Endozoicomonas sp. GU-1: one gene and its partner. Each later gene encodes a partner of the first gene's protein in a complex. Links are inferred from orthologs where the notes say so. Each region holds a gene or a part of one and is shown on either strand. Other genes may lie near its edges. The genes, in order: xseA and O3276_RS09575.

Region 1 (3,257 bases):
GTACTGCTGGGCCTTTTTAATGTCCTTAACGGTCATCATACCGGTGAGATTGAACTGATCATCCACCACCAGCACCTTTTCAATACGATGCTTATGCAGAAGCTTGCGAACGGTCTCCGGATCAGTACCTTCCTGAACCGTCACCAGACGCTCTTTCCGGGTCATGATCTCGGAAACGGCTTTATCCAGATTAGAGACAAAGCGGACGTCACGACTGGTAACAATCCCCACCAGATCACTGCCAGAAAGCACGGGAACACCGGAGATATTATGTCTGGAGGTCAGCTCCAGAAGGTCTCTGACAGTGGCACTGGCATCAATGGTAATCGGGTCTTTGACCACACCACTTTCGTGCTTCTTGACCTTGCGCACTTCAGCGGCCTGCTGCTCCGGCGTCATATTCTTGTGAATAATCCCGATTCCGCCTTCCTGGGCCATGGCAATAGCCAGAGACGCTTCGGTAACGGTATCCATCGCCGCAGAAATCAGCGGAATATTCAGCTCAATACCGCGGGTCAGTTTGGTTTTCAGGGAGACATCTTTGGGGAGGACTTCGGAGTAGCCGGGCAGGAGGAGGACATCATCGAAGGTGAGTGCATCTTGTGCAATTCTCAGCATTGCCTGTTACCAAGAGTTTATTTTATGGGAAAAAAATTCGAACAAGTATACCCTATATTTCAACTTCAGCTAAACCACTTATTCAGGCAGAATACCAAAAAAACCGACAATCCCCCTGCCAGGCTTGATCCATGCACCACTTTACAGACAAACCGACGCAAAACGCTGAGGCATCCGCAAAAGCCCTCTCTGTTACGGAGTTAAATGGTAAAGCCAGGCGATTGCTGGAGATGAATTTCAATAATGTCCGTGTTGAGGGCGAAATATCCGGACTGGCCCGTCCCAGCTCCGGGCATTGGTATTTCACCCTGAAGGACAAACAGTCACAGATCCGCTGCGCCATGTTCCGCAACCGTAACCAGGCGCTTAAGTTTGTCCCGACTGAAGGCATGCTGTTGATGGCCAGGGGGCGCGTAAGCCTGTATGAAGGAAGAGGCGACTATCAACTGATTGTTGAACACATGGATAATACTGGCACCGGTAACCTGCAGAAAGCCTTTGAGGTTCTCAAAACAAAACTGGCCGCTGAAGGCCTGTTCGACATCACGCGCAAACAACCCCTGCCCTCTCATCCAAAACATATCGGGGTGATCACCTCACCCACCGGCGCAGCCATCCGGGATATCCTCACCGTACTGAAGAGACGCTTTCCCGCCATACCAGTCACCATTATTCCCAGCTCGGTTCAGGGAGAGCAGGCGAAACACGAACTGGTCAGTGCGTTAAAACTGGCAGCAAGTGCCAACCGGTTTGATGTACTGATTATTGGTCGCGGCGGTGGTTCACTGGAAGATTTGTGGCCATTCAATGAAGAGTTGGTGGCCAGAGCCATAGCAGGCTGCCCTATCCCCACAGTCAGTGCCGTTGGTCATGAAATTGATTTTACCATTGCCGACTTTGTAGCTGATCACCGGGCCGCAACCCCATCAGCAGCGGCAGAAATCCTCAGCCCGGATCGCCAGGCCCTGTTAAATCAGCTCAACCTGATCAGCAGAAAGCTCACAACACTGACTCGTCACAAGCTGCTGTTAAGCCAGCGAGAGCTTGATAACCTGCAAAAACGGTTAAGACACCCCGGAGATCGCCTGAGAGACAACAGCCAGCGGCTGGATGATCTGGAAATCCGGTTAAAGCAGGCCATTACGCTGAAACTGGAGCGGACTCAATCAAGCCTGAGCCGACTCAGAGACCGGGCAAATCAACAGAACCCCCAACGCAAATTGGAACTGCTGAAAAGCCGTAATGAATATATGGGGCAAAAGCTGATCCAGCTCATATCCAACAGCCTGGAAAGACGTCACCTGAAACTGGAGAAAGTGTCTGGCGAATTGAACGCCGTAAGCCCTCTGGCAACACTGTCAAGAGGCTATGCCATAACCATGGCTGGCGATGCCATTATCCGAAGCAGCCAGCAGCTGCGGGAAGGCGATCGGGTGACCACACGATTCTTCGAGGGCGAGGCGATCTGCAAGGTGGAAAAAATCACAAATTAATATGAACCGCTAACCAGATGGTATCAACATCGGGTTGAGTCCACGCAACCCGATGCCGGCACCCGGAAGGCAGCATAATATAATCACCGGCATGGAGAGTGACAGGGGCTCTTTCCCCATCAAACTCCAGTACAGCTGAACCGCTTAACAACACCACCCACTCATCCCAGGACTGATTATACCAGTCCCCTGTTGGCGTCGCATGACCACGGGAAACAATCCGCTCTATTTTCACGCCACCGGATGCCTGCAGAGTCTCAAACAACTCTTCAGGTAATTCTTCAGGTATGTGTTCGAACAGATTGTTTTTCATTGACTACCCACCTGAACCACTCAGGAACGTTTTGACTTACGCTTCTCTTTGGCAAACTGCGCCGATTTTTCAACTCTGCGCTTACGGTGAGCCTGCCTCTGATCAACCTCTTTGGCTTCCGCATAAGGGTTATCACCTGAGCGGAACTCAATTCGAATAGGCGTTCCCATAATCTTCAGCACTTTACGGAAGGTATTTTCCAGATAACGTCGATAAGCCGCTGGCACCCGCTCAGTCTGGTTACCATGAATAATAATCGTTGGCGGATTCATGGCTCCAGCATGGCAGTAGCGCAGCTTAATACGGCGATTATTGACCATGGGCGGCTGATGCTCCTTAACAGCATCTTCCAGAATTCGCGTCAGACGATTGGTGGACAGTTTACTGGTCGCCGCTTCATACGCCTCTTCAATAGAGTCATACAGATTGCCAACACCGGTACCGTGTTTTGCCGAAATCATGTGAATGCGGGCATAATTGATAAACCCGAGTCGACGCTTCAGCTCTGTCTTTACCTGGGTTTTCTGCTCTTCTTCCATGCCATCCCACTTGTTCAGTGCAATGACCACAGCACGACCGGCGTCCAGGACAAAGCCCAGCAGGTGCAGATCCTGCTCCACAATACCTTCCCGGGCATCCAGCACCAGAACCACCACATTGGCATCTTCAATCGCCTGCAGCGTCTTGATGACCGAAAACTTTTCAATGGATTCGGACACCTTGCCTCTTCTGCGGACACCTGCCGTATCAATCAGCGTATAGTCCTGACCAAAACGCTCATAGGGAATGTAAACACTGTCACGGGTCGTTCCCGCCTGATCGTAAACAACCAC
Region 2 (3,226 bases), 2.3 Mb from region 1 along the record:
CACAGCTTCCGTTGAGACCTCCTGGCCATGCAGCGGCATTTTTTTCAGGCAACAATGCGCTTTGAAGAGCGCTAACCTCTCTTTGCCTTCCGTGCTATCCGGGAACGCCTCGACCACAGCTTCCGTTGAGACCTTCTGGCCATTCAACGGCGTGCCCCTGATGCAACAATTCGCTTTGAAGCGCGCTATCCCCAGTTTGCTTTTTGGACTGTCCGGGAAAGCATTAACCACTTCATCCGGTGTGAGCTGAAGGTCATTCCACAGCAGGCCCCTCAGGTAACATTCCACTTTGTTGTCCGTTCTTTCAAAAAGCAACAATGACATGTTTTTATCGCTGACCAACATTTTTTTAATGACATGGTCTGATCTAAGACACGACACATGACGAGTATGAGTCGCACTGAAATGAACAAAATCAAAAAAAGACAATTTACTGGCAATGAGAACCAGCAGTTCATCAGGAAGTTTGTCCAGATAACAGCTATTAGACTGGCAATGTACTTCTTTTACGGTTCTGATACCAAAAAACGCAAATGGAATTGACGAGTCAGGGGTTTGGGGATCAAGAATATACGACCGTACTCGTGGTGACACAGCAGGGGCTGGAAACATAATATAGATCCTTGTTCACCTTTTTTTCTATGAGCCCGGAGTCTGAAAAAAGTTCCACTCATGACCGGCTTGCTTTGAGTAAAAATTATTATGCTGGTCGATGACATATCAGGGCTCTTTAAAAGTTGCGCAGCCCTGAAACATTTCAAGGCAGGGCTGGATCAAGCCGGTTGTGGATGGTTCGGATAAATAACCTGGCATCAGTAAGCTCAAGATCTGCAAGGGACAACGCCAGGTGGTTTTTGCTGCCATCGGTTATCAATCGCAGGCCGTCAAAGTTCAGCTCACCAAGCGTGCTTGGGATACGCAATCGAATCAGGCCATTGTGCCTGAATTCAATCGTTGACAAATCAGGGTTGAATTCAAGAGTGTCAGCGGAGCCTGCTATCAGGAGAGGCTTGAGCAGTGTTTCCAGCCTGCTATCAACCGGCTCAGCATGTTCTTTCGCAAGCAGTGGATAAACCGGAGTGAGCAGAGCCATTGACAGGGAGGCGGATAAACGCAGCTGGCTCTGGCTGGAAAGTGCCCTGCGCAGTTGCCATCGTGACAGCATGCGCTGTTCTATCAGGTACTCTCCAAGCAGCTGCTCATGGCTTGCTGACTGATGAATGGCGGTATCAAGCTGCTCTGGAGAGATATATCCTTTTTTTATCAGGATCTGGCCCAGCCTTGAGTTGTGATAAACTGCCTGCCGTTTTTGTTCTTCCATCATTAAAGTCCATGATCTTGTCGGGGCATTGCTTTCAATATCGGCCAACGGGATAATGGTTTGATCATTGCGGATGGTCGAAAGCGGTTGGTCAAACCAGTGCGAAAATCGTTTTCGCCAACTATTCTCGTCATGGAACGTTGATAACGTGCCATGAATGTTTTCTTCAACAGGCTCATTCATGTCAAAAAATACGGTGGATACTGAGAGCTTTGCCTTTGAGCAGTCTTTGGCGGAGCTGGAGACATTGGTCCAGAAAATGGAGTCCGGCGACTTGAGCCTGGAGGAATCTCTGAAAGCCTTTGAACAGGGCATTAAACTGACCCGTGGCTGCCAGAAAGCATTGACCGATGCTGAGCAAAAAGTTCAACAGCTGCTTGTGCAAAATGGTGAACTGACCACAGAGCCATTTGCTGCTGACGGTGCAGAGCCTTCAGCAGATAGAGGGCTGTGAAGATGGCAAGCCCTGTGCCGCTTTCCAAATTTATCGAGCAGTGTCGTTTACAGGTGGATCAAGCACTCACTGAAGTCCTGCCTGATGACAGTAAGGTCAGCCCCCTGCTGCTGGAAGCGATGCGATACAGTGTTTTTAATGGTGGCAAAAGAGTGCGTCCAACGCTGGTCTATGCTGCCTGTCAGGCTTTGGGTGGGGATGTTAAGCAGGCCAACCCTGCTGCCTGCGCTGTGGAATTAATCCATGCCTACTCACTGGTTCATGATGATTTGCCGGCAATGGATGATGATGATCTGCGCAGGGGCAAGCCAACCTGTCACAAGGCATACGATGAGGCAACTGCGATTCTGGTGGGCGATACGCTGCAGAGTCAGGCCTTTGAGGTGTTGGGCAATGCCCGTTTATGTCCTGATTCAACCCTGACTGACAGTGTTCGATTGCAGCTGGTGACGATCCTCAGCCAGGCGTCAGGACTGGCTGGCATGGCGGGTGGTCAGGCGATGGACCAGTGTGCCGCCGGGACGGAGCTGAACCAGCAGCAGCTTGAGTTGATGCATACCCATAAAACCGGTGCTCTGATTCGGGCCAGTGTCCGTATGGGAGCATTGTGTGCCAGGCCGTTGCAGGGCGAGGAGTTGCAGTCACTGGATCATTATGCAAGAGCCATCGGTCTTGCCTTCCAGGTTCGGGACGATATTCTGGACGTTATTGCAGATACGGAGACGCTGGGCAAGCTTCAGGGAGCAGATATGGCTCTGGACAAACCAACTTATGTTTCCCTGATGGGGCTGGAGGCAGCGAAAGCTTATGCCAGAGAGCTTCACCATACTGCCATCAGCGCCCTTTCCGGATTCGACCATCGTGCTGATTTTCTTCGCCAGATCGCCGATTACATCATTCGAAGAAGCTATTAGTGTTGTAGGTGGCTTCAGGAATCCAACCTATCTGATTTGTCAATTCTACAGGCTAGGCTGCACAATAAGATTGTGCGATGCTATTCCAGTCAGGTTGGGTGTACAATGCCAGCCAGCGGATCATCCCAGACGTTATTACGAGCACATGTTTCACGAGATACCCAAGACACTGCCTGATACTCCTTTGCTGGACCAGGTAAATAATCCGGAACAACTCCGCGCACTTGAAGAATCCCGTCTGCCACAACTGGCCCGGGAGCTGCGGGAGTTTTTATTGTATTCCGTTGGGCGGACAGGGGGGCATTTTGGTGCCGGGCTTGGTGTAGTGGAGCTGACCATTGCGCTGCACTATATGTTTAACACTCCGGAAGACCGTTTGGTCTGGGATGTGGGTCACCAGGCATATCCGCATAAAATTCTGACGGGGCGCAGGGACAGAATGTCATCCCTGAGACAAAAGGATGGCCTCGCCGCTTTCCCGAAAAGAGATGAAAGTGAGTTCGATACGTTTGGTGTCGGGCATTCCAGTACGTCTAT

Evidence for each region.
Region 2: the proteins of xseA (region 1) and O3276_RS09575 are in contact, whole or in part, in a cryo-EM structure (PDB 8TXR), measured with the Escherichia coli proteins. The link is inferred for Endozoicomonas sp. GU-1 from one-to-one orthologs.

The regions. Positions count from the first base shown.
Region 1 is NZ_CP114771.1:79,137-82,393, reverse strand. The notes cover bases 1-2,930. They hold xseA (exodeoxyribonuclease VII large subunit), read left to right. Parts: upstream 1-749; coding sequence 750-2,111; downstream 2,112-2,930. Other genes in these bases: der (ribosome biogenesis GTPase Der), read right to left, coding at 2,445-2,930; O3276_RS00445 (cupin domain-containing protein), read right to left, coding at 2,101-2,424; guaB (IMP dehydrogenase), read right to left, coding at 1-618. Also shown: more of der, read right to left, coding at 2,931-3,257. UniProt on the Escherichia coli protein: Bidirectionally degrades single-stranded DNA into large acid-insoluble oligonucleotides, which are then degraded further into small acid-soluble oligonucleotides.
Region 2 is NZ_CP114771.1:2,348,459-2,351,684, reverse strand. The notes cover bases 240-3,138. They hold O3276_RS09575 (exodeoxyribonuclease VII small subunit), read left to right. Parts: upstream 240-1,502; coding sequence 1,503-1,775; downstream 1,776-3,138. Other genes in these bases: dxs (1-deoxy-D-xylulose-5-phosphate synthase), read left to right, coding at 2,835-3,138; O3276_RS09570 (polyprenyl synthetase family protein), read left to right, coding at 1,778-2,689; O3276_RS09580 (cyclic di-GMP-binding domain-containing protein, MshE-related), read right to left, coding at 758-1,504; O3276_RS09585 (hypothetical protein), read right to left, coding at 240-324. Outside these bases: more of O3276_RS09585, read right to left, coding at 1-239; more of dxs, read left to right, coding at 3,139-3,226. UniProt on the Escherichia coli protein: Bidirectionally degrades single-stranded DNA into large acid-insoluble oligonucleotides, which are then degraded further into small acid-soluble oligonucleotides.